One region of the Paenibacillus sp. J22P218 genome, then DNA from elsewhere that is predicted to be linked to it. Evidence: riboswitches for the same ligand, from Rfam matches in the RefSeq annotation. Region 1 holds a riboswitch; each other region holds the start of a gene.

Evidence for each region. A riboswitch is a leader RNA that binds a small molecule or an ion and turns the genes downstream of it on or off. The one in region 1 is predicted to bind cyclic di-GMP.
Region 2: it holds a riboswitch for cyclic di-GMP, as region 1 does, so the genes downstream of both, AC0YN0_RS19285 (putative bifunctional diguanylate cyclase/phosphodiesterase) here and AC0YN0_RS04355 (pyridoxal phosphate-dependent decarboxylase family protein) in region 1, are expected to answer to the same signal.
Region 3: it holds a riboswitch for cyclic di-GMP, as region 1 does, so the genes downstream of both, AC0YN0_RS18575 (SpaA isopeptide-forming pilin-related protein) here and AC0YN0_RS04355 (pyridoxal phosphate-dependent decarboxylase family protein) in region 1, are expected to answer to the same signal.
Region 4: it holds a riboswitch for cyclic di-GMP, as region 1 does, so the genes downstream of both, AC0YN0_RS30040 (LPXTG cell wall anchor domain-containing protein) here and AC0YN0_RS04355 (pyridoxal phosphate-dependent decarboxylase family protein) in region 1, are expected to answer to the same signal.

What each region holds. Positions count from the first base shown of each region.
Region 1 is NZ_JBWDNL010000001.1:1,073,462-1,080,794, forward strand. Features, by position in the region: gene AC0YN0_RS04335 (sigma-70 family RNA polymerase sigma factor) at 1-935, shown strand, start outside; gene AC0YN0_RS04340 (diguanylate cyclase domain-containing protein) at 978-1,868, opposite strand; gene AC0YN0_RS04345 (hypothetical protein) at 2,595-2,816, shown strand; gene AC0YN0_RS04350 (endo-1,4-beta-xylanase) at 2,921-3,949, shown strand; cyclic di-GMP riboswitch class I at 4,199-4,286, shown strand; gene AC0YN0_RS04355 (pyridoxal phosphate-dependent decarboxylase family protein) at 4,381-6,069, shown strand; gene AC0YN0_RS04360 (methyl-accepting chemotaxis protein) at 6,050-7,333, shown strand, end outside.
Region 2 is NZ_JBWDNL010000004.1:254,019-261,351, reverse strand. Features, by position in the region: gene AC0YN0_RS19295 (methyl-accepting chemotaxis protein) at 1-1,591, opposite strand, end outside; gene AC0YN0_RS19290 (hypothetical protein) at 1,900-2,844, shown strand; gene AC0YN0_RS19285 (putative bifunctional diguanylate cyclase/phosphodiesterase) at 2,906-5,530, opposite strand; cyclic di-GMP riboswitch class I at 5,628-5,714, opposite strand; gene AC0YN0_RS19280 (FAD-dependent oxidoreductase) at 5,781-6,344, opposite strand; gene AC0YN0_RS19275 (MarR family winged helix-turn-helix transcriptional regulator) at 6,597-7,040, shown strand; gene AC0YN0_RS19270 (MMPL family transporter) at 7,080-7,333, shown strand, end outside.
Region 3 is NZ_JBWDNL010000004.1:83,176-90,508, reverse strand. Features, by position in the region: gene AC0YN0_RS18580 (response regulator) at 1-275, shown strand, start outside; gene AC0YN0_RS18575 (SpaA isopeptide-forming pilin-related protein) at 422-2,305, opposite strand; cyclic di-GMP riboswitch class II at 2,339-2,420, opposite strand; gene AC0YN0_RS18570 (hypothetical protein) at 2,673-3,143, shown strand; gene AC0YN0_RS18565 (ATP-dependent helicase ComFA) at 3,299-5,281, shown strand; gene AC0YN0_RS18560 (ComF family protein) at 5,278-6,144, shown strand; gene AC0YN0_RS18555 (TIGR03826 family flagellar region protein) at 6,236-6,664, shown strand; gene flgM (flagellar biosynthesis anti-sigma factor FlgM) at 6,792-7,085, shown strand; gene AC0YN0_RS18545 (flagellar protein FlgN) at 7,104-7,333, shown strand, end outside.
Region 4 is NZ_JBWDNL010000010.1:84,014-91,346, forward strand. Features, by position in the region: gene pabC (aminodeoxychorismate lyase) at 1-159, shown strand, start outside; gene folP (dihydropteroate synthase) at 180-1,040, shown strand; gene folB (dihydroneopterin aldolase) at 1,077-1,463, shown strand; gene folK (2-amino-4-hydroxy-6-hydroxymethyldihydropteridine diphosphokinase) at 1,441-1,995, shown strand; gene AC0YN0_RS30020 (helix-turn-helix domain-containing protein) at 1,947-2,159, shown strand; gene dusB (tRNA dihydrouridine synthase DusB) at 2,222-3,259, shown strand; gene greA (transcription elongation factor GreA) at 3,602-4,078, shown strand; gene lysS (lysine--tRNA ligase) at 4,168-5,688, shown strand; cyclic di-GMP riboswitch class I at 5,972-6,067, shown strand; gene AC0YN0_RS30040 (LPXTG cell wall anchor domain-containing protein) at 6,134-7,333, shown strand, end outside.

The sequences.
Region 1 (7,333 bases):
CGAATGCGGTGTACGGGGCAGCGTACGGCAAGCTAGGCGATTTCCATAGGGCGCAAGATATTGCGCAGGAAGTGTTCGTCAAAGCTTTCAAAAAATTGTCCAGCATTAAAGAACCCGACAAGCTGGGCAGTTGGTTGTACGCGGTTACGAATAGGGAGTGCTTGGACTGGTTGAGGTCGAGCAAAAACGAGTCCGTATACGACCCGGCACATAACGAGAATATGCCGCTGCATGAAATGCATGAAACTGCCGAAGATACATGGCTGAGGAAAGAGCTTCGAAACGAGGTATGGCAAGCGCTTAGCAACCTGACCGAAGCTAACCGTACGGTCACGATTCTCTACTACATCGATGACTATAAGATCAGGGAAATCAGCGATTTCCTCGGTCTGTCTGTTGAAGCGGTGGAGAGCAGACTTCGCCGATCAAGAACGTTATTAAAGAAGGAGATGCTCAGCATGGTAAACGAAAATCTGAATCAGAATAAGCTGAACGATGAGTTCAAGAAGAAGGTGTTTCAGGACGAAAGAATGCCCGAAACACAATTTCGCCGCGTGGCGATGGGCGAGAGCGATTTTGACGATATCGACATGAATAAAACGAAGTTTGTCAACATTAATTTAGAAGGCGCTAGCTTCGATAATATCAATATGAGCAAAACCGTATTCCACGATATCAACATGCATCAGGCCAAATTCATTGAAGTAGGTTTGTGGGATATCGAGATCGGCAACTGCGCAATGGGGGGTGCTTACTTTCACGATATCGGGCTGAAGGGCAAGAGCAATACGTTCGAGAACTGTGAATTAGCAGGAACATCCTTTACAAACTGCAATCTTTCCAATGTGGAAATGAAAGACTGCGACATATCGGGACTTAAGATTAATGGGATATCCATTCAGGATTTGCTAGAGAATTATTCGAATAACAAATAAGAACGGAGGCCCTCATCTAATAGGAAGGGGGCCTCGCAATTTCTAAAGGTTGTACGATTCGATAGCGATCGAGTTTGGTCCTTTTTTCCGCGCTTCATTAATGGTTTCAATAGATTCTTCGATGACCTTACGAATCTCCGCAATCGTTCTGACAGAGCCGACTAAAGCGCCGATATAACAACCCATTTGCTTCGGACAACCGATGCTATTGAAATCAAAGGCTATCATATCATCGACTATGGACTGCGCGACATGAGTGATCACTTGGTGATTCGCGATTGCGAATACGATGAATTCATCGCCATCAGCACGGCCGATAGCGGCCTGAGTTAAGCCGGCACGGACATTGGCTTCAATGATTTGATAACAAGAGGCAATGACGTTGTCCCCTACCTCGAAGCCGTAATCGTCGTTCACCTGCTTGAAGTGGCTGATATCGAAGCGAAAGACGGAGAGGCTATCGTCAGACGAACATGAGGCTGTGATGCCGGCGGCTGCCTCCAGAAACATCTCCATATTGGGGATGTTTTTTTTGATTTCATGCGCTGCAGACTGCTCGATATGCAACAAATCTATTTTTTTATCCATATCAAACCCTTCTTTCTCGATTATAGTGATAAGCCGATCAATTGCGATTTTCTTCTGAATGTGTTCATTAAGCAGCGATGAAATTTCGATCCGCTTACGAATCAATTGATGAACGATGATGCTACTATCTACAGGTCCGTTTATCATTTCTTTGATTTCAGTAAGGGAGAAGTCTAGATTTTTGAGAATGACGATCCAATTCAATAAATGGGATTGGCTCGGATCGTAGGAACGATATCCCGTTTCAGCATCGATCGCCGACGGCTTCAGCAGACCGATCTCGTCATAGTGACGCAGCATTTTAGCAGTAACGTTGTTTTGTACGGCGAATTCACCAATTTTCAATCGATGACACCCTTTCATAAAGAACTCCGGCCGGAATTGCTTAACCTAACGATAAACCCTCCCCCTATGGGAAAGTCAATCTATATTTTGGCAAAATGCGGTATATTAATAGAGGATGCATGAATAAGGGGGAACAATGATGAATGAAATAAAGCACCTAATTAAGAGTCCAACAAGGACAGGGACCGTTGTAGGCATGATTGCCATTATATCGAGCCAATCTTTTCTTATGTTGAGATCTTGGGATCAGCAGGGTGTGTTTTACACATTGCTAACGAGTATTATTCTTTGTTTAGTTGTATTGTTTCTCGCATTGTACAGATCGTTTATCAAGAAACCAAACGAGTTGCGCCTATCCGACGAGAGAATTATAGTGAATGGTCATGTCGTTCATTCAAAGGATATTAAAGTGATTATGACCTCAGGCTACTTTAAACCTGTGATCGGGTTATTGACTTACAATAGGAAGATTGTCTCTATGGACATGGCATTCCGATATTTTGGGGATGAAGATCGAGGTATCTCGGATCTAAAGAACTGGGCACAAACGAACAACGTAAAAATGGTCAATAAATCGTTTCAGACGTGGATATAGAGAAAATGAAGTATTTAAGGCAGTCGGTCTAGAAAGAACGGCTGCCTTTCTCTGCTGAGTGGATGAAGTGAATAAAAGAAATAGAGATAGGAAATCAGTAGGTAATCCTTAGGGAAAAAGAGGGATTACGGATGGAACGGACATTACAAAGCTTCTCGTCAATCATTAAGGATAGACTGAACGATGCAGCTGATCTCGTTATAAAAACATATAAAGTGCAAGAACGAATCGAACTAACCTCCATGTATTTGTGCTTAACGGATCAAAAGCTGGTCGATGAATTGGTCATAACAGGCCTATTAACGCTGCATTCCCCGCTGAAAAATGGTCAAAATCCTTCTCAAGTAAGATAAGCGTTTCCTATACTTCGACGGGTTGTTTGCAGCGCATGCAAGGTCTAAACTATACGCGAGCAACGATAATAACCGATGGATAGAACGAGGAGGAGCAATCATTCATGAATCAATCCACATCAGCACAAACACCGAAGCTGCACGAAGTGTTCGGACGGCAATTTCGAATCGGCGCAGCCGTTAATCCGAGAACGCTGGTCTCGCAGCGCGAGCTGCTGGCGCAGCATTTCAATAGCGTAACGGCGGAGAATGAAATGAAGTTCGAACGGCTGCATCCGGCCGAAGATCGGTATACGTTCGAGGAAGCGGACCGCTTGTTGGAATTCGCAAAGTCAAACGGTATGGCAGTCCGAGGCCATACGCTCGTATGGCATAACCAAACGTCCGATTGGGTGTTTGATAACGGCTCGGGCGGCTTAGTTGATCGCGACACACTGCTTGCACGAATGAAAGTGCATATCGAAACGGTAGTTGGGCGTTATAAGGGACAAATCTACGCATGGGACGTTGTGAATGAAGCAGTGTCTGACAGCGGAGAGGAGCATCTTCGTCCGTCCAAGTGGCTGGACATTATCGGCGATGATTTTATTGCCAAAGCGTTCGAATATGCGCATGCCGCTGATCCTGACGCGTTGTTGTTTTACAACGATTATAACGAGTCCGTACCTGAGAAGAGAGAGAAAATCTATGCACTCGTCAAATCGCTTAAGGAGAATGGCGTGCCGATCCACGGGGTAGGACTGCAGGCGCATTGGAACTTGACACATCCGACGCTGGACGATATTCGTGCAGCCATCGAACGATATGCTTCTCTTGGACTGCAGCTGCATATTACCGAAATGGACGTATCGGTCTTCGCGTTCGAAGACAGACGCACGGATCTGACCGCCCCTACGGCTGAGATGATGCAGCTCCAGGAGGAAAGATACGGCGAGATGTTCCGGTTGTTCCGGGAATATAGCGACGTACTGACAAGTGTTACATTCTGGGGAGCAGCTGACGACTATACGTGGCTGGACGGATTCCCGGTGCGGGGACGGAAAAATTGGCCGTTGCTGTTCGACACGAAGCATCAGCCGAAAGGCTCGTACTACAAGGTGATTAGCCAAACGGAAGATGCGCTTGAAGGCTAATAGCGATTGAGAAGATGGCAAGCTGGAGCCGGCATGAGTCGGAGCCAGCTTGTTTGCTTTGCATAGACATATTGCACCAAATATAATCGGTCGACAATATCGGTCAAAGGAAGATTGTGACAAAATGATGATTTCTTAAATAAATTAACGAAATCTATACTTCAAATCTATTGATATCTGAAATGTAAAATAGTAGAATGTTCCTATTCGCTGTAAATGTTTACTAATTGTATCGGTGAACTATCCTAAAATCACATAATGCAAATCCGTCGAAAGACGAGAGACGCAAAGCTATAGGGACTACTTCTCAAAAAAGAAATGTCAGCCAGTTGCAAAAGGTTTAGCAGAGGCATGTCTATGGTCGTCCATAGACATGCCTCTTTGCTTACAACAAAAAAGAGATAATAACGAAATAGGAGAGAGTGGAGACAATGAGCGAGCAAGAGATGAATATCCGGACCTTATTTCCAAGCGACGACGGCAACGAGCGACAACGAGACGATCTTATAGCACTATTCAGGCAAATCGTAGAAGGGGTCGATGCTTTAAAGGATCCCGATTCCGTTAATTTAAAAGGAACGAAAGATAGAGGAGCTACTTTCTATCAGGATTTGACGAAGAACAGCCGCATTCCCGTTAGCGGAAGCACGCAAAATGAAGTGAACGGCGAGCTGCTCAAGCTTCTGCACGGTCATCCTTACCATACGAAATACTTTTTGACTAATATTTTGCCCATGGCCAGCATTCCAGGCATCATGGGAATGCTCACCGCTTTTATGGTGAATGGCAATAACTTGTGGGACGTATACGGACCTGCCGGAGCGGAGGCTGAAGTCAGAGTCGTTGCCATGATGTCGGCACTGATTGGTTATGAGCCTACGGAAAGCGGCGGATATACGACTTGGGGCGGGCAAGGGGCCATCTTTACGGGACTTCGGCTAGCCATTAATAAATATGACGCCAAAGCTGCAAAAGCAGGCGTACCTGACAACTTGTTTGCCTTCTGCTCGGAAGCGGCCCATTACAGCCTGTTCAAATCGATGGAAGCAACGGGGCTGGGCAGCAATAATCTGATTAAGATCCGTACGCGAGAAGACAGCTCCATGGATGTTCGGGATCTCGAAGAGAAAATGGAGAGCGTTATTCAAAGCGGAGGCGTCCCTGTGTACATTGTGGCAACGACAGCGACGACGGATGCGATGGGCATAGATAATGTCGAGGAAATCTTGGCTGTGTCAGAGGAACTAGCGACAAAGCATGGCATTCAAAGGCCGCATATCCACGCGGATTCGGCGCTGGGCGGATTTTTTGCCTTCTTTAACGATTACGACTTTGAAGGAAATCCACATAAATTCGATGCAGAAACGCTATCGGCGCTTCAAGCGATAAGGGAGAGAATGAAGCATTTGGGATTGGCGGATTCGTTGTGCTTTGACTTCCAGAAGCTCGGTCAAACGCCTTACTCCACGAGCTTATTCCTTGTGAAGTGGGCATCCGATCTCAAGCTGCTTGATTTGGAGCCGGATGAAACGCCGTACGTTGGACATCGGGGTTATGGGGATTATCATACGAGCTATACGCTGGAATGCTCTAGAATGGGCAGCTCGATCAGTATTTTAAGCGCGCTAACGGCTTTCGGCATCGAAGGTTATCAGAAGCTGCTCGCCCAATTCGTCGAAGTCAATATAGCGTTCAGAAAGACGTTGGCTGCCGAAGTTCCCGAAGCCGTCATCGTCAATCCTCTAAATCCGGGCATTATCACGCTATTCCGTTTGTATGCGGATCGTAAAAACGGCTATCACGCGGAATACGAAGGGCTTCGCAGCTATGCGGAGATTGAGCGCGAAAATAAGCTGAACGAGCTATTGTTCGAAATTTTGGGCAGAGACCGCGGAAAAATGTTTTTCGGAGATACGAAGAAGCATCTCTACGTGCCAACCGCGGACCGGGCGGGTCAAATTGCGCTGTATGCGGCTAAGTTATTCGTGATCTCGCCGTACACGCAAACTTCAGATGTCGGTGCAATCGTTCACTATTTGAAACAAAAAATCGCTGAAACGTATGCCGCTTATGATCGGCTATCCACGAAGGAGAACAACCATGAAGAAATCTATTCTTAAATTGAATTGGTTCAGAGAACATCTTGCCGTCAAAATCTCGGTCAGCATCCTTCTGCTGCAGGTCGTGACATGCGTAGCCTTTGCTCTATCCGGCTATATGTCGCAGAGCAACCTCTCGGAGAAGCTCCTGGAGCAATTCGATAAGCGGCTCGCGACGGATATTCAAATCGCGTCGAACACGCTTGCAGCCATTCCGGGAAGCGATATTCAACTGACGGGCGCGGACGATCCGAACTACGCGATAATCAAGACGGAGCTCGAGAAGCTCCAGACCGTTCATAGCTTGGAGAACATTTATATTTTGTCCAATACCCAGGATGAAGAACGGATTCTGATTTTGTCGGGCGTCCCTGACGACTTCGGAACCGCTTATCCGTTCACGGATGAAATGAGGGAAGCCATTGCTTCCAAGAAAACGATGTTCAGTCCGATTTACGACGATGAGTACGGCACGCATAAATCAATCTTCGTGCCGCTGACCGATAAATCCGGCACCGTGTACGGCATCTTGGGCATCGATCTCGATGCTTCCGTTGTGCCTGAGACTGCCTCCAGCTCGAACTGGATGACTATTATCATTTCCGTCATCGTCTTCGTTGTCGGTAGCGTGATCGCCGTTATTATTAGCCGAATCATTACGAATCCGCTTCGCAAACTGATGATTGCAGCCGAGAAAGTAGCGGCCGGCGATATGAGAAGCCAGTTCTCGATCGACAGCAAGGATGAGATCGGCAAGCTGGGTGCCGCTTTCGGTATCATGATAACGAGCTTAAAAACATTGATCGAGCAGGTCATCGCTTCGTCCGCGCTTATCGGGGATACGAGCAAGCATCTGAAGCAATCCGTGAATGAATCGACGAATAGCGCGCAGCAGGTGGCCGAATCGACGAGCAAAATGACAGAAGGCATTACGGAGATCGTACAGAGCGTATCCGAAAGCCACTCGAGCATTCATAACATTGATACCGACATCAAAGAAGTATCGGCAGGCATGAAGGAAATTCAAGAAATCGCGTCCGAGGTCCATTCGCAATCGGAGCAGGGGCAAGAGCTTGTCGATCGTACCCTCCAACAAATGGAGACGATCAAGCAGGCGATGCAGCAGTCGCAGCAAGCGGCTGCGGCGCTGGAGACTCGTTCTAATGAAATCGGAGAGATTATCGGCATTATAACCGAAATATCGACGCAGACGAATCTGCTTGCGCTTAATGCTTCGATCGAGGCGGCACGGGTCGGCGAGCTCGGAAGAGGCTTCGCTGTCGTT
Region 2 (7,333 bases), on a different contig from region 1:
CGTTATCTGCCGATGTAGCTGCAATGCCTTCGAGCTGGTCAAGCGAAGCGGCGATCTGCTCGCTGCCGGCCGACATTTGCTCGGAAGCGGCGGATACCTCTTGCACTTGGCTGGATACTTCGCGGATCGACGTAACGATGGCGCGGAACGATTCGCCTGCCTTCGCGCTTACGATTGATCCTTCTCGTGCTGCGACTGCCGATTTCTCCATCGTCAGCACCGCATGCGACGTACCGCTGCCGATGCTGTGCAGAATCGCGCCAATCTGCTCCGATGATTCCTTCGAACGCTCAGCCAGCTTGCGAATTTCATGAGCGACAACAGCGAATCCTTTGCCGTGCTCGCCGGCACGCGCTGCCTCGATCGATGCGTTAAGCGCCAGCAAATTCGTCTGATTCGCGACATCGCCGATCATCGCGAGGATGCCGCCGATTTTATCGCTTTGCTCCTTCAGCTCGTGAAGAGTGGCGACGGTCGTCGATACATGCTCTTCAATCTCGTGCATCTGTTGCAGGGTAGAATCAATGACACTCTCTCCTTCGGAAGCGAGCTGGCTTGTATCTGCGGCTAGCTCGGATACGGAAGAGGTTGATTCCGCAATACGTTGTATGCCGACGGTCATCTCCGTCATTGCACGCTGGCATTCTTGGAAGCTTTGCAACTGCGTATCTGAACCAACGGCTACCTCTTGAATCGCTTCTGTCACATCTTGCGTTGCTTGCGAGGTCTGCTCCGCGCTCTGCTGCATGTTGGCGGCAGCACCCGCAACCTCGCCTGAAGTCGTGCTAATGTTACCTGCCAGCTCGCGCAGGCTTGCGATCATCGCGTTAAACGAGGTTCCTACTTGGGAAATTTCATTCTGCCCTTTAACCGCAACGGCAAGCGTAAGATCACCCTGAGCGGCTAACGCCGACACTTCTGCCAGTCTCTTGAGCGGCTTAAGCACCAAACGGATAAGTATGACAGCTATTAGTATAGCAATGACTGAGAATATTACAGCAATGATAATGCTTTTCCATAATAGCTCGCTAAGCTTGGCGTTAATGAAAGCATAGTCGATATCGACTCCGAACATGCCTACTACTTGACCATCTTTAGATTGAAGCTCAGTCATTAAGGTGACCCATTGCCCAATCTCGTCCTCATAAACCTTGGAAACCGCAAATCCGTCTGCCGACGCTTCGGTGAACGTTGGCTGCAAAATTTCCGGAATCTCATAGGTGTCGCCTGGAGCAAAACCGGCAGCATGAAGCGCATCGTTGCTTTGCATAACGGTCGCGATCTTTTTCCCGTCTTGTTCAGCTACCTCGGGCATGTATATATAAGCATTCGCCACTAATTCGTTCTTTATCATCGTGTCCAGCAGCTGCTTAAGTTGTTGAAAAACATCGCCCTCCGTATCGCCGCCAGCCTTAATCTCCTCGTAGCCGCGGCCCAGCAAGAAGTAACTGGCTTCCATCTGGGCACCGAGTGTTTCACCGGTACGATTAATCTCCTGCGTAAAGGCGCTTTTTTGGCTGTTATAGGACAACGTCTCCGTAACTCCGATAACGATAATTAATAATAAAGCTAACACAATTGAACTTGCCACTACTAAACTTCTGTTGAACGCACGGAACATCTCATCACTCTCCAAAACATTGATTATGATGAATATCGTCGATTTATGTCGGATTATGTAGGTGGTAATTTGTGGAATCGACAATTCTAGTTGTATTTTCTGCAATAAGCATAACAATGGGATATTAGAAAAATGCGAGAATCAATGTTAGAAAAGTGTTGAATATATAAGCTTCTGAGCCGAATTCAGCTAACTTTCAGGCGGCTTTAAAGGACAATTAAGGAAGCGAGGGTAGGATGTTCCTGTAACAACATTATCGATGAGAGGTGGAATTACGAATGCTTCAATTGAAACCGAAAGCAAAAGCGATAACGGCAGGAGCCATCGCGCTTACTTTGACACTAGGAGGCGGCGTGCTTTGGAGCAGTCAATATGTGAATGCAGCCTCGGCCGACGTTGCCCAGACCGACTCAAATCAAAACGGCAAAGCTGCTGACGGTACAGAGAAGAAGGGCAAGGGCGGACAATTCGGCGGACATGGCCTCGGAAACATACAAGAACAGCTTCTCGCTTACTTGGCTATTGATGAAGCAGCGTTGAAGACACAGCTTAAGACGAGTACGCTCAGCGAAATCGCAGTGGCGCAGGGCAAAACTCGCGAAGAGTTGAAAGCGAAGCTAATCGAATGGCTGGAGGCGGAGCGTGCGAGCGCCCCGGCCGCATCTGCGGACACCGATAAGCAGAAGGATGGACAAGCAGAGAAGACGAAGCCGACGGCTGCCGAGCAGGCGGAGAAGCTGCTCGATTCCAAAGGCGGCGGACAGGGGCTAGGCAAGCATGACGGTCGCGGCGGCAAGGGCCTTGGAGGCGGAGGGCTTGAAGCGGTAGCTGCAGCGCTAGGCCTAGGAGCGGATGAGCTTAAAGAAGCACTGGATGGCGGGAAAACGATTGCGGCTCTTGCTGCCGAGAAAGGCATAGCCGTACAAACCGTTATTGATGCTCACATAACCGAAGTGAAAGCCAAACTCGCCGAGAAGCTTGCGGCGGGAGAGTTGACGCAGGAGCAGTATGACGAGAAGCTTGCAACCTTGGCTGAGCAGGCTGAGAAGCTTGTAACCGGCGAGCTTCAAGGGCGCGCTCAAGATGGCGGCAAAGGTCCGCGCGGGGAGCGTCCTAACGGGGCGCGCGGTGCCCAGAAAGGTGACAAGCCGGCAGCGGAGAACGGGGCACAGGCAAGCGAAAGTGAATCGGCATCTCAAGCCGAAACCGGGGCAAGCGCTTAAGACGAACAATGGCAGTACAGGAGGCTAATCCTGTACTGCCATTCGTTGTTTATGCAGTGCTTTATGCGGCACTGCCGGCCAGCAGCGCTTCGAACTGATGCGCCGGAAGAGGCTTGCTGAACAAGTAGCCTTGCAGTTCATCGCACTTCAGCTCTTTGCAAAATTGCGACTCGTCATCGGTTTCAACACCTTCTGCCACGACCCTCATATCCATACTGTGCACAAGCTCGATAATAGCCCGAACGATCGAGGACTTCTTCTCGTCGGTCGTAATGCCTTGAATGAACGAGCGGTCCAGCTTCACATCGGAGATCGGCAGCCTTTGCAGCTGATTAAGCGTTGAGTATCCGGTGCCGAAGTCGTCCATCGAAATTAAGATGCCGAGCTTGCGCAAATACTGGATCGTTTCAATGACTTGCTCCATATTGCGCATGAAGACGCCCTCCGTAATTTCAATGCTGACGTATTCCGGCGATAATTGCGTATCTTCTAACGCGGATACGATCATTTCGATTAAGTTTCCTTGGAAAAAATGTCTGCCCGAGATGTTAACCGATACGCATATCGGAGGTAAACCCGCATCCTGCCACGCTTTGTTCTGGCGGCAAGCCTCGCGGAACACCCATCGGTCAATTTCTAATATGAAGCCCGCCTGCTCGGCAAGCGGAATGAACTTATCTGGCGGAATAAGGCCCAGCTCGGGATGCTGCCAGCGGATAAGCGCTTCTATGCCGCATAACTTCCCTGTCGAGGCGCTCATTTTCGGCTGATAGTGTAAGGAGAATTGGTTCGTTTGCAGCGCATTATAGAGTCCGTTCTCCAAGTGCATCTTCTCTGTCATGACCGAGGCAAGCTTCGGCTTGTAGAAGCGGTAGCAGCCGTCGCCCTCTTCCTTGGCGCTGTACATGGCGATATCCGCGTTGCTAATAACGGTGTCGATATCTTCGCCGTCGAGCGGATATAGACTAATGCCAATGCTGATTGTTAAGTAAAGCGACATGCCGTCGATTTCGAAGGGCTTGGAGAATGCTTCACCGATTTTCTCCGCCATGTCGTGTACCTCGGCAACGTCGGTGTATGAGCCGGCGAAGACGAATTCATCGCCTCCGAGACGGAATACATCGAAGCTCGTTGCTGTCTCTGCGAAGCGGTTGGCAGCCTGCTTCAGGAGTCTATCGCCGGTTGCATGGCCAAGCGTATCGTTTACTTGCTTGAAGCGATTAATATCGGCGAACATAACGGCAATCTTATGCTCATTACCGGCATGTATCGTAATCATATCTTGAATATGCTTCGTAAAGTGAAGCCGATTCGGCAAACCTGTCAGCATGTCGTAATAAGCGAGGCGATGAAGTTTCTCCTCCGATTGCCCAAGCATATACGCTTGGGCTTGCAGGCGCTCGCTGTTTTTCTGCGTCTCACCGAACATATGGACGAGATTGACCGCCATTTGCTTGAAGTTGCTAATTAAGGCGTGAATCTCGAAAATATTGCTGGAAGGCCATTCGATCATGTCTTCCTGCTTCAGGCGGCTCGGCAGATTGTTCGTCGCTTCGGCTAATCGCTTCAAGCTTCTGCCTAGCCAGCGGTTAATGAAGAACGCAACAAGCGCGGCGAATAAGGCGAGCGTAATTAAATAAATGAAATGCGTGATGTATTTATTAAAAAGATAGTATTGATAGTTATGTAAAGGAATATCGATATGGATCATGAGGCCCGTATCATGGATGGGCGAGGCGTAACGGAACTTGCCTTCATGCCAAGTCGAGATATGGAGCGGATGCTCTTTACGTACAGGAATAAGCAATTGAAGGTTGTTGCTTAACGCTTTGTTAATCCGGTAGCTTGAGGTGTCATTGCGGATGCTGCCGTTCCAAGGGATGACAGTGCCGCTTCCATCCGTAATGGTAATGGTGTATAGAGCGGACGAATGCTTGGCAATCAGCGATTGCAGGTATGCAAGCGTGGCCTCGGACTTATTGTCGTCGTATCGGATTCTGCTCTCCATATATTCTCTTCCGATCATCGAAGCTACGTTGCTGGAAAGCTGCTCGGCGTGGCGGCTGGCTTCCTTGAATGAGCCCGTGCTGCTAATGTAAATATTCAATAGAAACGGCAGTATAACGCACACGATCGAGAAATGAAACATGACGCGGTTGAGGGAGCTGGATCTGCGCCAATTGCGAGCGATGCCGGACCACTTTGAGAGCGGCAAATATTGCAGGGCAATATCGGCACACAGCGCGTTCAGCAGTCCGTTGATCGCCACAATCGACGTAACGAGCATCAGATCGGTCCCCATAGCGTTATATTGACCAACATGAGTAATATACGTTAGTGGAACGGCGATAAGCAGCCAAAAGGCAGCGTCGCAGACGAACAGGTGACTCGGGAACTTGCGAACGAGCAGACCGACAATGGCAATTTCCAGCAGTCCGATGTAATGGAATAGAGATTGATCCATAAGCTGAGTCCCAATCGTATGCACGACTGCGGCGGCAAGCAATCCGGGCCAGAACCCGAACAAGCGAAGTCCGACTAACAGGAATACGCTTGTAAAGGTGAATGTTATGCCATATAGAAAGGGATAGCCAAGTCTCTCGCAGATTAAAGCGAGCAGCGTGCATAGTAGAAAGGACAGGGCGATGATCCATCGATTACGCTTCGGTTGCTGTACAGTACTCAATTCGGGCCTCCTGGTAATATGTCAATGGAACGATTACGGTTGGATTTGACAATAAAAAAAGGATGCCAAACGGCACCCTCCTGCGGTCACGAATCATTAGGGTAACCCGGCGATCATGGCGTCATTACGCTGTAGACCCGTAGCTTTGCGTCCTATGCTTTCGCATAGTTTGCCCTTTGCCTATCCGGCTTTTCACCTAATATTCGACAATTTATTCTAAATTCCTTCTTTTTTTGCGCAAACTTGAAAACTAAGCTTTCAGTACGTCATGATCGACATAACGCTCGCCATTCATTTCGCTAATGATGTTGATAGCAGCTTTGGCGCCGTCGCCGGCCGTAATGATCGCATGAACGCTTACGCCTGCTACCGTTCCAGCGGCCCAGATTCCGGGAATGTTCGTTTTGCCGCTTGGATCGACAGCGACTACCGTCTTGATGCGCGGCTCTGTACCCGCTTTTGTCTGAACGCCGATATGCTCGGCAAGGTCAGTTGCGGCTCCGGTAGCGAGCAGGACATGCTTTGCCTCGTAAGCTCCGCCATCGGATTCAATCTTGAAACCGCCTTCGATGACAGTAATGTTCTGAACGGTTTCCTCCTTAATCTCGGTGCCGAATTTGAGCGCCTGCTTCTTGCCTGTCTCGATGAGATCGGGACCGCCGATTTCGACAACGCCGTAATGGTTCTCGAACCATGCGCGCTTCGTCATCCCTTTGTTATTTTCGAACATGACTGTTTTTTTGCCTGCCTTCGCGCTAAAGATCGCTGCGCTTGCTCCTGCGGGTCCAGCTCCGATAATTCCAATATCGTACACGCGTCCAACCTCCAAATGTATTTATTTCGTTCCTTTCGTTTTCGCCAATATTATATAAATGTTCCGCGGCAAAAATCAATCGGACAATTCGAGTCCGTTCACGATATGTTCATGATTGACGCGTTGCATTCGAACCGGGTCTTTGATATAGTTCGATTATCGAATAGTTCTACAGTAGAATTAGTTTGTCCGAGTCATTGGAGTCATTAGCGTTCGGACCATTACGACAGAGAAGGAGGATCTGATGCGGGAATGGATCTCAAACTATCCAAAGAAATTATACATCGCTACGAGGCTGCCCACTTCTTGGTTAACCGCCGATTAAACGCTTTGATACGCGAGCTGATGCCGGAAGAGCTGACGATCGACCAGTTCTCGACGCTGCGATATTTGCATAGCCAGGGGCGAAGCACGTCCTCGGAGCTGGCTGATATTTTCTGCGTGGGCAAAAGCTCGATTACGGCCATTATCAATCGTCTTTTCGACAAGAATCTGATTTATCGTCTGCCTGACGAGAAGGATCGTCGCGTCACTTATTTAGCGCTGACCGAGGAGGGAAAGCAGCTTTTTGACGAGATGGACGTGAAGATGTATGAGCTGCTGCTAAAGTATATCAGCCCGTTCGACGAGCAGGAAGCGATCACGTTTATTCAGACGTTCGAGAAGCTCGCTCATGAGCTAGGCAAACCACAGTAAGGCTATGAAGCGTAATCGTGAAGGGAGAGCAGAGAGAGAATGAGAGTCATACTGAAGCTGAAGTGGTTAGTGCTTGTGTTATGGATTGCGGTGGCAGCAGGGCTGATGATAACCGCGCCGGCAATGGGGGAGCTTGTACGGACCAAAGGACAGATCGGCGTGCCGGAAGGTTACTCCTCGCATATCGCTAGCGAGCTCGTGAAGGAAGTAGGAGGCGACGATGGCGCAAGCGGCATGGCGACCGTGCTCGTCTTCCATAAGGAAGGCGGCTTATCGGAAAGCGACCTAGCCGA
Region 3 (7,333 bases), on a different contig from region 1:
ACCTGGACGAGATGGGAATTGTATCGGGAGCTGCAGCCGCCCAAGAGCAAGGCGTTAAATATAACGCTGTCGACGAAAGCCCGCTGACTCGCCGCGAGGCAGAAGTGCTGCGTCTGATGGCTGAAGGCAAGAGCAACAAAAACATTGGCGAGTTCCTGTTTATTAGCGAGAAGACGGTTAAAAACCATGTCAGCAGCATTTTGCAAAAAATGGAGGTTGATGATCGCACGCAAGCGGTTATTCAATCGATTAAGTATGGTTGGGTTACGTTGTAATAGATAAAAGCGTGTTGCACAACTGATTAAAGTGGGGGTCCCGTGTCTGTAGGAGCGGGATTTTTTTGTTGTGTTCGTAAGAAAAGAAAACCTCGATGCAGTCTCTTCGACAACACCGAGGTTCGAATGCTTCGCTAGCGGGATCTCTAGCTTTGTTTATTGGCTCTTTGTTTTCTGAATGTAAGGATACCAGCCGAGATTGCAAAAGCGCCAAGCAGGTAGAACGGAAGCGAGCTTGTATCGCCGGTCTTAGGAAGATTGCCGAGCGGTACTTCGCCTTCTTCGATCACGCTGCCGTCATCTTCACCGCCATCTCCACCGTCGCCAGGTCCACCTTCTGGAATCTCTTCCTCTTCAATTACCTCAGTGGAAGGCGTTGGAGTAGGCGTTACTTCAGGCGTTGGAGTAGGCTCTGTGCTTGGTGATACTTCAGGTGTTGGAGTTGGTGATACTTCCGGCGTAGGAGTAGGTGACGGATCCGGAGTTGGCGTCTCCGGAGGAGACGTTGCGCAGCGAGCTCCGTTGTTCACCAATTCCTCGTAGTATGAAGACTCGCCAGGACCCCACCATACGATTCTGATTGTGTTTTCCTTCGACTCCGTCGATACCGTCTCTGCCGTAATCGTGATCGACTTGCCAGCTGGAACGGTCACTTGATTAGAAGATTCGTCATTAGCTTCGAGCACGTACCAAGTAATTGTGATGTCCTCATCGCCAGGGTTGTGTACTCTCCATTTGCGAGTGGAGCTCGGACTAACGGTACATACATTCGTAATTGTAAGTTCCGGTTGTTCCGGCTCTACAGTAGGAGTCGGTTCCGGTGTTGGTGTAAGAGTCGGCTCCGGCGTTGGAGTAGGAGTCGGCTCTGGCGTTGGTGTAGGAGTCGGCTCCGGCGTTGGTGTAGGGGTCGGCTCCGGCGTTGGAGTAGGAGTCGGCTCTGGTGTTGGTGTAGGAGTCGGCTCTGGTGTTGGTGTAGGAGTCGGCTCTGGTGTTGGTGTAGGAGTCGGTTCCGGCGTTGGTGTAGGAGTTGGCTCCGCCGTTGGTGTAGGGGTCGGCTCCGGCGTTGGAGTAGGAGTCGGTGGTGTGCAATCTTCGCCTGGGTTTTGTGCGGTTATCGACTTACTGTAGTCATCGCCCCACTTGACGGTAAGCGAACCGGGAGTGCCTGTGACAATGATTGGCTCAGAGTCGTTGCTAGTGATGTATTCACTATGCCATGATCCGTTCGTTTTCCATTTGAAATAAAGTTTCACATTGCTTTCGTTCGTAACGATCCATTTGCGAGATTGGCTTGGTTCGTCGGTACAAGCGGCAATGAGATTGAGTATAGGCGTGTTATATACATCAACCTTCGCAGTCTTGTCTTCCTCAACTTTTACCGATTGACCGTTGCTTGAGATGGATGTCGTGAAGCCTGCAGGAACAACCTCAACTACCTTGTAGTAGCCGGGTGCCAGGTTTTCGAACTCCACTTGGCCACTGCTATTCGTTGTGCCGGTAGCAACTACATTGCCGTCTTTAAGTACTTGGAAAGTGACGCCGCTCTGAGGTTTTGCATCGTCATCATCGTAGTAATACTTTTTGGTAACTTTGATGTTCCCGCAATCCTCATCATCGTGACGTCCACCGCCACTAGTGCCTTGCAGGACCCCGTTGGTTAATCTGGGGCTGTCTCCGCCGATGCACTTGTTGCTGTTGTCATCACAATCCTCATCATCACGGCCGCCGCCATAAGTGCCTTGAATGCCGGACACGTCGCGGTCGTCTCCGTCGCATGCATTGCCACCGCCTCCACCACCGCCTCTGGTGAAAACCAATAAAGATTGAAGAGAAGGAGACTCTACCGATGCAAGTTCTTCAGAAGGGAGAACAGTTGACTCTGGATTCTCGGTAGCCGGTGCAGTTGTTTCCTGTGCAGATTCTTGACTTGTTTCATCCGTGCCCTGCGCCATAACGATCGAGCTTAAGAACATGGACAAGACGAGCATGATGGACATGATGACCGCAAACTGTTTTTTGACCAACTTCATTGTTCACTCTCCTCTTAGATTTGGATAATCTAGTTCTAAGAGGGCCGGTTACACTACTAGCTCCGTATAATCCAAGTGTCCAAATGCAGATTATACATCATCGCTTCCCTAAAAAGCATGAATGTTAAGAGGTTTTCCCTCCTTCCTTCACTCTATCTGCTTTCCAATACTACTTATGCTCTAGTTCGCACTAAAATGATAACATATATTGGTATTTCCACAAGAGTGTTAAAATGTTGGGGAATGATGAAAAAGAAAGAAAAATGTCGAACGAGGCATTTGGACAGTATATTTTTAACTTGTCCGCTTATACCGGAACCTGTGGGCGCTCCTTCGCATATAGTGTCGCATAGAGGAGGTGACCGCCGTGTTAGAACTTCTGCTTCTCGTGCTTGGGTGTTATATAGCGGCTGCATTGTCGGTTCATCTAGCTTATCGGATACGGCAAGGGCGGAACCGGGCTAGCAGGCATTATGTGCTTATAGCCGATCAGGATCAACATAATATCGAATGGTATATGCGTTCATTGTTAACATTCTCGCGTCAGACGGGTAAGGAAGTCAAGGTGACGGTTGTTGATTATGGCGCGACCGCTGAGACGCTTGCTATTGTCGATCGAATGGCACGCAAGGGACAAAAGGTGACGGTTCATGAATATCCGGAAAAGATGAGGCGAAGCCGTACCGCCGCTGAAGCAGGTGCAGTCGTTTCCATTAGAGAAAGCGATGCCGATCAGTTGATGTGGCTGCTGCAGTCTGAAGGTATTTTGAAGGACGCGAATCAGGCGGTGCTTATCGACTTGCAGAATCCATCCGATTTGTCCAAAATGCCGTTCTAGTATATACTAATTGCCATAACGGTTGTGAAAGTGAAGCACACTTTGCAGCGCTCTATGCGCTCTAGGTGTGCTTTTTTTGCGTTTTCTTGGTTGTATGTAGAATGGCAGCAATGACGACGCACTAAGAAATACAATATGCGGGGAGCGTAGAAAAGATGCGGGCTTATGTGTATGTTGTCGGCAAAAATGAAAAAAGGAGAGCTTATTGTACGATCGCGCCTGAAGTTGATCGGATTTATTGGCTCGAGCCCTCGCTCGGCATGCGAATGGGGAGGATTGTCCCTCCGGCAGACGAGGGCTGGATATGGCGGAATCCGCTGCCGCTCGGGGATGCTTGCAGGGCGGCGGAGCTTTGTAATAGTGAGCAGGAGCGACGAGGGGGAGGGAGGAGCGATCGCGATGGCGTGGTTGGCAGGCTTGCCGCATGTACGGCGGCAGCGTGCGGGGAGGCTGCGGGCGCTCGGCGGAGCAAGCGCGGCGAGAAGCAGCAGGGCGATAGCCTGCGCGGGGGCGCGGAGCGCTGGGAGCGAGCCGCTGCAGCTGGCGAGCCTGGAGATGGCGGCGCAGCAAGCGTTAGCGGGGCTGCGCTGGAGGCGTTGGCCGCAGCCGCGAGGCGGGCGGCGGCGCTTTTGCAAGGGCGCGCGCTGCTGCGGGGCGAAGCGCAGGCGCTGCTTGAGGGCGCGGGCGTGCCCGGCGCGGACAGCGGCTGGAGCGATGTGCTCCAGCTAGCTGCGCTGCACGGGCTCGTGCGCCTGCGTGGGGCGGTTGCCGCAGAAGCCGGCAGCCGGTCGGGCCTGCTGCGCCGCAGCCGGCGCAGCTTGCGCTGCCTGCGCTGCGGTAGCGGCGAATCACAGATGCGCCGCACAACCTGCGCATCCTGCGGCAGAGCATGCGCTTATTGCTTAAGCTGCATTCAGATGGGTCGCAGCCGGGAATGCGAGCTTCTCATCGAAGGGTTGCCGTCTGTAAACGCTCATCTAAATGCAGGCGACCTCCCGCCGATGGAGGAGAGACTGTCCAAATGGGGGCTCAGTCCCGCACAAGCATCGGCAACGGCTAAGGCGCTTCAATTCGCTGAGACATCCAATACTGATAAGAAGCTAGCTCAATCCGCACAAGCAGCAATAAGCAGCTTTTTGCTATGGGCGGTTACCGGAGCGGGTAAGACAGAGATGATCTTCCCGCTTATTGAATCTATCTTGCTGCGCGGCGGCAAGGCCCTTCTTGCAACACCGAGGCGCGATGTTGTTATTGAGCTTGATCCGCGTATTCGCAGAGCGTTTCCGTCTGCTTCGGTCGTCACCTTGTACGGAGGCAGCGAACAAAAGTGGGAGCGCGGCAACATTACGCTGGCGACAACACATCAGCTGTTTCGCTTCTGGCAGAGCTTCGATCTTGTTATTTTGGACGAGCTCGATGCTTTTCCATATGTAAACGACTCGACACTCCACTACGTGGCTGACAAAAGCTGCGCCCCAGGGGCAGTTAGACTTCTGCTTTCAGCGACGCCTCCGCAGGCCATGCAACGGGAGGCGAGACGAGGATCTTTACCTCATGCAAGAGTGCCGGTACGCTATCATCGGCATCCGCTGCCTGTCCCAAAGCTGCTTCGAACCGCAACTGTAGCGAAGCTACTGCAATCAAGGAGGCTTCCGATATCCTTGTTGTCTGAACTGCGTCGTTCCGTAGAACGAGGCGCACAATTATTCGTATTCGTGCAGCGGATCGCGCAGGCAGAACCGGTGGCAGCCTTGCTGCGCTCGCAGCTTCGACTGACGGAGGTGGAGGCAACTTCTTCACAAGACGAGGAACGGGCGATTAAAGTAAAGCAATTCCGTGAAGGGAAGATTCGTGTGCTTGTAACAACGACTATACTGGAGCGTGGAGTTACGATACCTCGTAGCGATGTATTTATATTAGACGCAGATGGAAGATTGTTTGATGAGGCATCGCTTGTCCAAATGGCAGGACGAGCCGGCCGTTCCGCTGATGATCCAGCTGGACGAGTCTTCTTCTGCAGCGTTGAGCATAGTCGTTCCCAGGCAAGAGCGGTCAGCCATATTAAGGCGATGAATCGTATGGCGCGCAAGCAAGGTTATTTGCTCCCGAAAATCACTGTAAAGGAGGCAGACCGATGAGCATAACGTCAATGATAGAATGGATGCGAACAATTCCCAATACAATTGCAGGACAAGCAGAATGGTTATCTGCACGAACAAATACATGCGTATTCTGCAAGAAACCGATCCAGCCCAGCAAAGGTCATCTTCCCCCGGGGATGAAACTGCCGATTCAATTGAAACAGCAGCTATGCTACTCTTGCGTGAATGCCATTCCATGGTTGACTCGGTCTCGCATCGTTTGCCTAAGATGTGGCCGCGGCATTTCATGCGAGGATTGCATCCGTCAGCCGCACAGATCGTTTATATGCAATCGAAGCGCCGTGCAATACGATTCTACGATGAAGAGCTGGCTGGCGCTTTATAAATATAGAGGCAACGAGGAGTTAGGACCGCTGCTCGGAACCATGCTGCAGCCGGCTTTTGAGGAGCTAAGCCACCAGCTCGGAGCGCCAACAAAGCGAGGCAGCTTTAGAGCTTGCTGGGATGCCGTGACGTATGTGCCGGTTAGCTCAGTACGGGCGGAGGAGCGGGGCTTCAACCAAGCGGAGCAACTAGCAGCCCAGCTTGCTTCCCATTACCAATTGCCGCTGCTGTCGCTGCTTAGCCGCGAGCGGCACACAGGGAAGCAAAGCTTCAAGTCGCGTTCGGAACGCATAAGCGATATGAAGAAGCTTTTTCGAGCGGATACGGCTTCTTTAAGCAATCTGGAGCAAAGCTTTAATAGCAACGACGCAACGCTATCTAGATCACATGCTAGAATTATTTTAATCGATGATATCTATACGACGGGCAGTACGGCAGACGCTTGCGCAGAGGAATTAATTATGAACAGCTCCTTTCCATTAGAGGTTTTTGTACTTACTTGGGCACGTTCGTAAGCATTTTTTTGAATTTCTAATGAAAACGTTGCCTCTATCCGTTAAACTAGGTATATAGATTGATAGAGAACGAAAAGGAGGGCTTATGGCGATGAATTTGGATAATTGTCCTCGTTGCGGAAAGCTTTTTGCCAAAGGAATCAGAGAGGTATGCAATGTATGTACAAGGGACATTGATAAAGAGTATGAGCTATGCGCAAACTACTTGCGTGAATTTAAAGGAGCTATCATTACGGAGTTGTCGGATGAAACCGGCGTTTCCATAAAGCAGATTACGAAGTTCATTCGCGAAGGCCGTATTTCCATGGTCAATGCGCCAAATATGTCTTATCCTTGCGAATCTTGCGGAACGCTTATTCGAGAGGGACATCTTTGCGACAATTGCCGCAACAAGTTGACGAAAGCCGCGCAGGAGATGCAAGGTAATCTGTCCAAGAAAGAGGACCCTAAGGGCTTCTCACCCACCCAAGGCGCTTATCGCGGACTGGATCGTTATAAGGACAAGGACAAGGACAGATAATTTTAAATATAGTTCAGACTATAAAATATCGTTAGACTGCGGCCGATAATACTTGTAAAGGTAATCGGCTTTTTTATTTTCATCATCACGGAACGACTGCGACAGCCGTTTGCGTTAGTACGGATAAATCAATGAGGTGAACAAATTGAAGATAAATGAACCTAATCGAATCGGCGCGCTTAACCCTTATCAGAAGCAGAACGAATCACGCATAAGCGAAACGAATAAGTCAAAGAAGAAGGACGAGGTCCAAATTTCTGCGGCTGCCAAAGAGCTGGCCACCAGCCAAGCAAGCAGCGGGGAGAGAGCGAAGCAGCTAGAAGAGCTCAAACAAGCTGTTTCAACGGGAACCTATCACGTGGAAGCCGGCAAGATTGCCGAGAAGCTTTTTCCATATTTGAATAATAACCAGTCGGAATAATGACGGAGGCGGACATCCATGTCTACAAGTGCAATTGTTCGTCTGCTGCAGCAGCAGCACGAGCTGTATAAGCGTCTTCTCGAGCTGGAACATAGTAAGAAACCTTTAATTATTGCCAATGATGTCGTTCAACTGAACGTCATCACACAGAAAGAAAAGCTGCTGACCACGACAGCGGAAGAGCTTGAAACCAAGCGAGTGTTCGAAACAGCACGCTACTATAAGGACATGGGCTTCCGATTCCGTAG
Region 4 (7,333 bases), on a different contig from region 1:
ACTAACTCCATACAGGAACTTATTCCGATTACGACGCTATCCGACATTGCGAGCGGGAACGAGACTGTACAAGTTGGCGACGGTTATGCGGGAGATCTGACGAGAGGCTTGCTAGCACTCTATCGTGCGGATGCATCGCGACTTGTCGGGAATGAATAACGGTTAAGGAGAGTGGCAGCATGAGCAAGAGCGGCACGCATAATAGACATTGGGTATATGAGTTGAACGGCGGCATTCGGCTGGAGCTTGGCAAACGCACATTAATTATGGGCATTCTCAATGCGACGCCTGACTCCTTCTCTGATGGCGGCAAGTATACGGGGGTGGATGCTGCAGTAGCCCACGCGCTTGCTATGGTGGAGGATGGGGCGGATATTCTCGATATCGGCGGCGAATCGACGCGTCCGGGTTTCGAGCCCGTTCCTCTTGATGAGGAGCTGCGGCGCATCATTCCTGTTATTGAAGCGGTGCGGAAGGAAATTCCGCATATACCGCTGTCTATAGACACGTATAAGGCTGCTGCTGCGCGTCAGGCGCTCGAAGCGGGCGCTCACATGATTAACGATATATGGGCCTTGAAGGGTGACCCCGAGATGGCGGCTGTGGCCGCAGAGTTCGGTTGCCCCGTTATTCTTAACCATAACCGTCATGCGCGGGACTACAACGATTTCGTGCCCGATGTGCTGGCTGATCTGCTTGGCAGTGTCGAGATCGCGAAGACGGCCGGCGTTTCGGAGACTCAGGTATGGCTCGATCCCGGTATCGGGTTCGCCAAAACGTACGAGAACAACTTAGAGCTGCTTGCTCGCTTATCCGAACTGTCGGCGCTGGGCTATCCGGTGCTGCTCGGCACATCGCGCAAAAAGTTTATTCGCGACACGCTGAGCTTGCCCGTGGAAGAGTTGGCATTCGGCACAGCCGCGACAGTCGCGCTTGGTATCGCGCAAGGCAGTCATATCGTTAGGGTGCATGACGTTCGCGAGATGAAGCAGACCGCTTTGATGACGGACGCTATTTTGAAATTTAAGACAACAAATTAAGAAATAAGACGTTTGCCTGTGAGGGGAGTGACGGAAATGGACCAAATGGCGATTAAAGGGATGTGCTTCTACGGGTATCATGGCGTTTTTGCCGAAGAGAATAAGCTGGGGCAGCAATTTTACGTCGATGTCGTGCTGCATATGGAGCTTGGCCAAGCTGCTGAGACCGATGATTTGAACTATACAATTAACTACGCGGAGATCCATGCATTCACGAAAGAGATTGTGGAAGGACCTCCTTTCAAGCTGATTGAAGCTTTAACAGGTCACATTGCATCACGGGTTCTGGAAGCTTATACTATGGTAAATGAAGTGACGGTTCGAGTAACAAAGCCGCATCCTCCGTTCGATATCCACTTTGACGGGGTAACGATCGAGATGCGGAGAAAGCGGGATGCACATGGAAGAGCGATTCCCGCCTAACGGGCAGTCATTCGAAGCGTACGTCGCTTTAGGGTCGAATATGGGAGAGCGAGAGCAGCTTCTGATGGAGGCTATCGGGCTGATTGACCATGAACCAACCATTGAAGTACGGAGTGTGTCGGGCATCTATGAGACAGATCCTGTCGGCTATACAGATCAGCCTGCATTTCTGAACATGGCGATAGCGATCCGCACTTCGCTCAGTCCGATCGAACTGCTGCGCAAGCTGCTCGAATATGAGCTGCAGCTAGGGCGAGTTAGGCAGATACGTTGGGGACCGAGAACCATTGACCTCGACCTCCTGCTATACGATAATGTCAGAATGGATCAAGAGGAGCTGACACTGCCGCATCCGCGCATGATGGAGCGGTCATTCGTGCTTGTGCCGTTAAACGATGTTATCGAAATATCGCATACGCTGCAGAGTGAGGTTGCACGTGCGGCCGGTAGCGCGCTTCAGGATGGAAAGGAAGGCATTACGTTATGGAAAACAATCAATTGGCGCAGCGCGTCAGAGCCTTTCGGAAGCTGAAGGGCTACACACAGCAGGAGCTGGCCAAAGTACTTGGCGTATCTGTTGCGGTATTGGGCTCGCTTGAGCGCGGTACGAGGAAGACAGACCCGAAGCTGCTTAACCATATCGCGAGCACGCTCGGGATCGATTACGAGGAATTAATGTCGGATAACCGTGAATAAAGCCTGACGTCCGGCACCGGACGCTTGGGATCAAATAATATCAATGAGGAGTGTGGAAGGGCATGCTGAAAATCGGCGACATCGAGATGAAGAATAGGGTTGTGCTGGCGCCGATGGCAGGCGTGTGCAACCCTGCTTTTCGTTTAATAGCAAAGGAATTCGGAACGGGACTAGTATGCGCGGAGATGGTGAGCGACAAGGCGATCCTGCACGGAAATAAGCGAACGATGGAGATGCTGTTCGTTGACGAGCGCGAGAAGCCGCTTAGCTTGCAAATATTCGGCGGCGACCGTGAGTCGCTGGTCGAGGCGGCGAAGGTTGTCGATACGCAGACGAATGCAGACATTATCGACATTAATATGGGATGCCCCGTACCGAAGGTAACGAAATGCGACGCCGGCGCTCGTTGGCTGCTTGACCCGAACAAAATCTATGAGATGGTATCTGCTGTCGTAGACGCAGTGAACAAGCCGGTTACCGTGAAGATGCGTATCGGCTGGGATGACGAGCATATTTATGCGATCGAGAACGCTCGTGCGGTTGAGCGCGCAGGCGGCAAGGCCGTTAGCGTACATGGACGGACGCGGGAGCAACTGTATACGGGCAAGGCGAATTGGGACATCATAAGGGATGTCAAACAATCGGTATCTATTCCCGTAATTGGGAATGGCGACGTATTCTCGCCAGAGGACGCGAGAAGGATGCTGGATCACACCGGCGTCGACGGCGTTATGATCGGACGCGGCGCGTTGGGCAACCCATGGATGCTCTATCGTACGATTCAGTACTTGGCAACGGGCGAGCTTCTGGGCGATCCGGCACCGCGCGAGAAGATGGAAGTCGCGATCTTGCACCTTGACCGACTGATCGCTCTAAAGAACGAAGCGGTAGCCGTGCGCGAGATGCGCAAGCACTTAGCATGGTATTTGAAGGGCTTGCCAGGCGGCGCGCGCGTGAAGGACGTTATTATGGAAGAAACGGACCGCGATCGCATGGTGGCGATTTTGGAAAATTTTATTCGTTCATTGGAGGAAGAGGCCGTGCAGGAGCAGAACGGCGTTTCATCCGTTCATACCGCAGCGGAAGAGATCATTCATTAAATGGATCGCCGGTTGCCGCTGCTTTTAATGGAGCGCCATGTCGGAGCATGCTTCATTTTGGAGGCAGCGGCACTTGCATCGACAAAGTTCGACAGATGTCGGCATGATGCGGAATGTATGGATTCACGCCTAAGTGAAACGGTTTCAATGGGACGTTTGGCTTTGATTGACATTGGGGGCAACTTTGAAATATAATCGTGCAATATAATCCAAAGAGGCTCTCAAGAGACTCCTTTAAAGTGAAATGACTCAAGGTATGATGGCAATGAAGCGTAATATATTAGGTAACAGTGAATTCATACACGGTATGAAAATAAGTCACACGACGGGAGAATCGGAAAGATGAACGATAAGCAAATCATTCTGACTCAGGACGGCTTAAAGAAGCTTGAAGAGGAACTGGAAACCTTAAAGTCGATCAAGCGCCGCGAAGTCGCTGAGCGGATCAAGGTTGCAATCGGTTATGGCGATATTAGCGAGAACTCCGAATACGAGGACGCGAAGAATGAGCAGGCATTTATCGAAGGCCGTATTATTACGCTTGAGAAGATGCTTCGTAATGCGCGTATCATCAATAACGATGATATCGATATCGATACAGTGAGCATTGGTTCGATTGTAACGGTTGAAGATATGGAATTCGGCGACACAATGGAATATGCGATTGTAGGCACTGCGGAGTCCGATCCTCTCCAAAATAAGATTTCTAATGAAAGTCCGGTTGGCAAGGCGATTCTAGGCAAGAAAAAAGGCACCGTTGTAGAAGTGAACGTACCAGCCGGCATCATTCAATATAAAATTGTCGATATCAAAAAATAAGGTTTGCGATGAATGGTTTAGAAAGCTTCCTTGCCGGAAGCTTTTTGAACGTTATCGGTTACCCTTACGTATCAGGGAGATGAACGAAAGTGGAACATGAGAATAACGAGCAGGGACAGGAGCAGGAGCTAAGTGAGCTTCTGCAGATCCGCCGAGACAAACTAGACGAGCTTCGCGCTTTAGGCGTTGACCCATTCGGCAAGAAGTTCGAGCGCACTCATAATGCCAAAGATATTCTAACAGCCTATGAAGCGTCTACGAAGGAAGAGCTGGAAGGCCAAGCGGTTAAAGTGAGCATCGCCGGCCGTATTATGCAGAAGCGCGGCATGGGCAAGGCGGGCTTCGCGCATATCCAGGACTTGAGCGGCAAGATTCAAATCTACGTCCGCAAGGACACGGTCGAAGAGCATAAGTTCGCTGCATTCGATCTGCTTGATATTGGTGATATTGTCGGCGTACATGGCGTCGTGTTCAAGACGAATACAGGCGAAGTTTCCGTCAAAGCGCAGGATGTTGACGTATTGACGAAATCGTTGCTGCCGCTGCCTGACAAGTACCATGGCCTGAAGGACGTCGAACTGCGCTATCGTCAACGTTATGTCGACCTGATTGTGAATCCGGACGTTCAACAAACGTTCATTACCCGGTCCAAAATCATTCAATCGATGCGCCGTTATCTCGATTCGAGAGGTTACTTAGAAGTAGAGACGCCAACGCTGCACTCGATAGCGGGCGGAGCTGCTGCTCGTCCTTTCATCACTCATCATAACGCGCTAGATATGCAGCTTTATATGCGTATTGCGATCGAGCTTCATCTAAAGCGTCTTATTGTGGGCGGCTTGGAGAAGGTATATGAGATCGGCCGCGTATACCGCAACGAGGGTATCTCCACGCGTCACAACCCTGAGTTCACAATGATCGAGCTGTATGAGGCTTACGCTGACTACAAAGATATAATGGCTCTGACCGAGAATCTGATTGCGCATATCGCACAAGAGGTGCTTGGCACAACGAAGATTATGTACCAAGGCCAAGAAGTCGACTTGACTCCGCAATGGCGCCGCGTCTCGATGGTCGATCTCGTGAAGGAACTTACGGGTGTCGACTTCAGCGTGGAGATGACCGACGAGGAAGCACATCGCCTTGCCAAGGAGCATAAAGTTGCGGTTGAGCCGCATATGACGTTTGGTCATATCTTGAACGCGTTCTTCGAAACATTTGGCGAGCATACGCTGATTCAGCCTACGTTCGTTACCGGACATCCGGTTGCGATCTCGCCGCTGGCGAAGAAGAGTGAAGCCGATCCGCGCTTCACGGACCGCTTCGAGCTATTCATCGTAGCACGCGAGCACGCGAACGCCTTTACCGAGCTGAACGATCCGATCGACCAGCGCGAACGGTTCGAGGCACAGCTCGTAGAGAAAGAGCACGGCAACGACGAAGCGCATGAGATGGATGATGACTTCATCCGTGCCCTTGAATACGGCATGCCGCCTACTGGCGGTTTGGGAATCGGCATCGACCGTCTCATTATGCTGTTGACGGATGCGCCTTCGATCAGGGACGTACTGTTGTTCCCGCATATGAGAGATCAACGCTCCGGCGAGTAATAGACGAGTTGTATGGAAGCAAGATATAAGTAACTATACAAGCGTGGCCGTATTGATGGTGAATAACCGTCTGACGGCTGCGCTTTTCTTATTTCTTCTACTAATTATCATGATGAAATTTGTCGAACAAACGCATGAATACGCATACATTTAATGGCGTGAAATTTATGTTCTCAAAATGCTAATCTAGTATTGACACCTTCATAGTAACAGTAATAGAATAGGACTTGCGAATCACAATTGTTACATATTTATGCAAAAAAGCTAACAAAACAACAATATCTCATGTAAATCGCAAACCATCCGAAAGGTTGGGACGCAAAGCCAGGAGTCTAAGGCATCGTTAAGCTATCGATGCTATGATCGTCCGACCGCCATGAACTGTCATGGCGGTCTTTTTTATTTTGCGGAAGTCATGACGTCATATATTACGGGGAGGGTATTTATGATTAAGAAGAAGTGGTTGAAGTCAGCCCTATTGTTGAAGTTGGTCGTCATCTTAACGATAGGTACGGCAGGTACGGTTTTTGCCCATGGAAGCGGCAGTGGGGCGGCAAGCAATTGCAGCGGCGATTATGTGGATGAGGTCTTCTTTTACAACTATAATTTTTCCCTATCCGATGATGGGGACCAAGTCGTTAGCGGTTCCCGCGACTACGATAAAACCAATTTAAACTGGAATGCGGGAGATGGTTATGCCATTACTTGCGTGAAAGTTGAAGGGTTATCGGATGGTGCAACTAAAACCTATGAGTATGACGGTGGTGCTATTAGCGGAAGTGGCCTTCAGGCGCCTCAGTATGCTTATGAGAAATACGAAAAAGTCAACGGTAAGTGGAAATGGGTAACTTATTATAAAGAACAAACAATATCCTATGTAAAGTTTTACTACAAGGAACTGCCGGCTCCAGGCTGCACGGAAGGCTACGATGCCAGCTATAAATATACGGTAGGTAATTCTAATAGCTTTGAAGTAGGACCTAGCGGCAAAAAAGTCGTGAGCGGCGAATTAAAGAGCAACAAGAAGACCGTTAATTGGAACGTAATTAATGACACGGATTTATTGAAACATGATGTCGTGTGCGTGAAGATTACTTGGAAATCCGGCAACAAATATAAAACTGAGACGACATCCTACGGAGCAAGCGGAACCAAATCCGGTTCCTCGACAGCTCAGACGGATAAAATTCGTGAAATCGAGTTTTTCGTGAAGAAGACTGTAATTGTACCGACCCCGACTCCGACACCGGAGCCAACGGCAACGCCAGAACCAACAGCGACTCCGACACCGGAGCCAACGGCAACGCCAGAACCAACAGCGACTCCGACACCGGAGCCAACGGCAACGCCAGAACCAACGCCGACTCCGACACCGGAGCCAACGGCAACGCCAGAACCAACGCCGACTCCGACACCGGAGCCGACAGCAACGCCAGAACCAACGCCGACTCCGACACCGGAGCCGACAGCAACGCCAGAACCAACGCCGACTCCGACACCGGAGCCGACAGCAACGCCAGATCCAACGCCGACTCCGACACCGGAGCCGACAGCAACGCCACAACCAACGCCGGCACCGACACCGGAGCCGACAGTAACGCCAGAACCAACGCCCGCACCGACACCGGAACCAACGGTAGAGCCG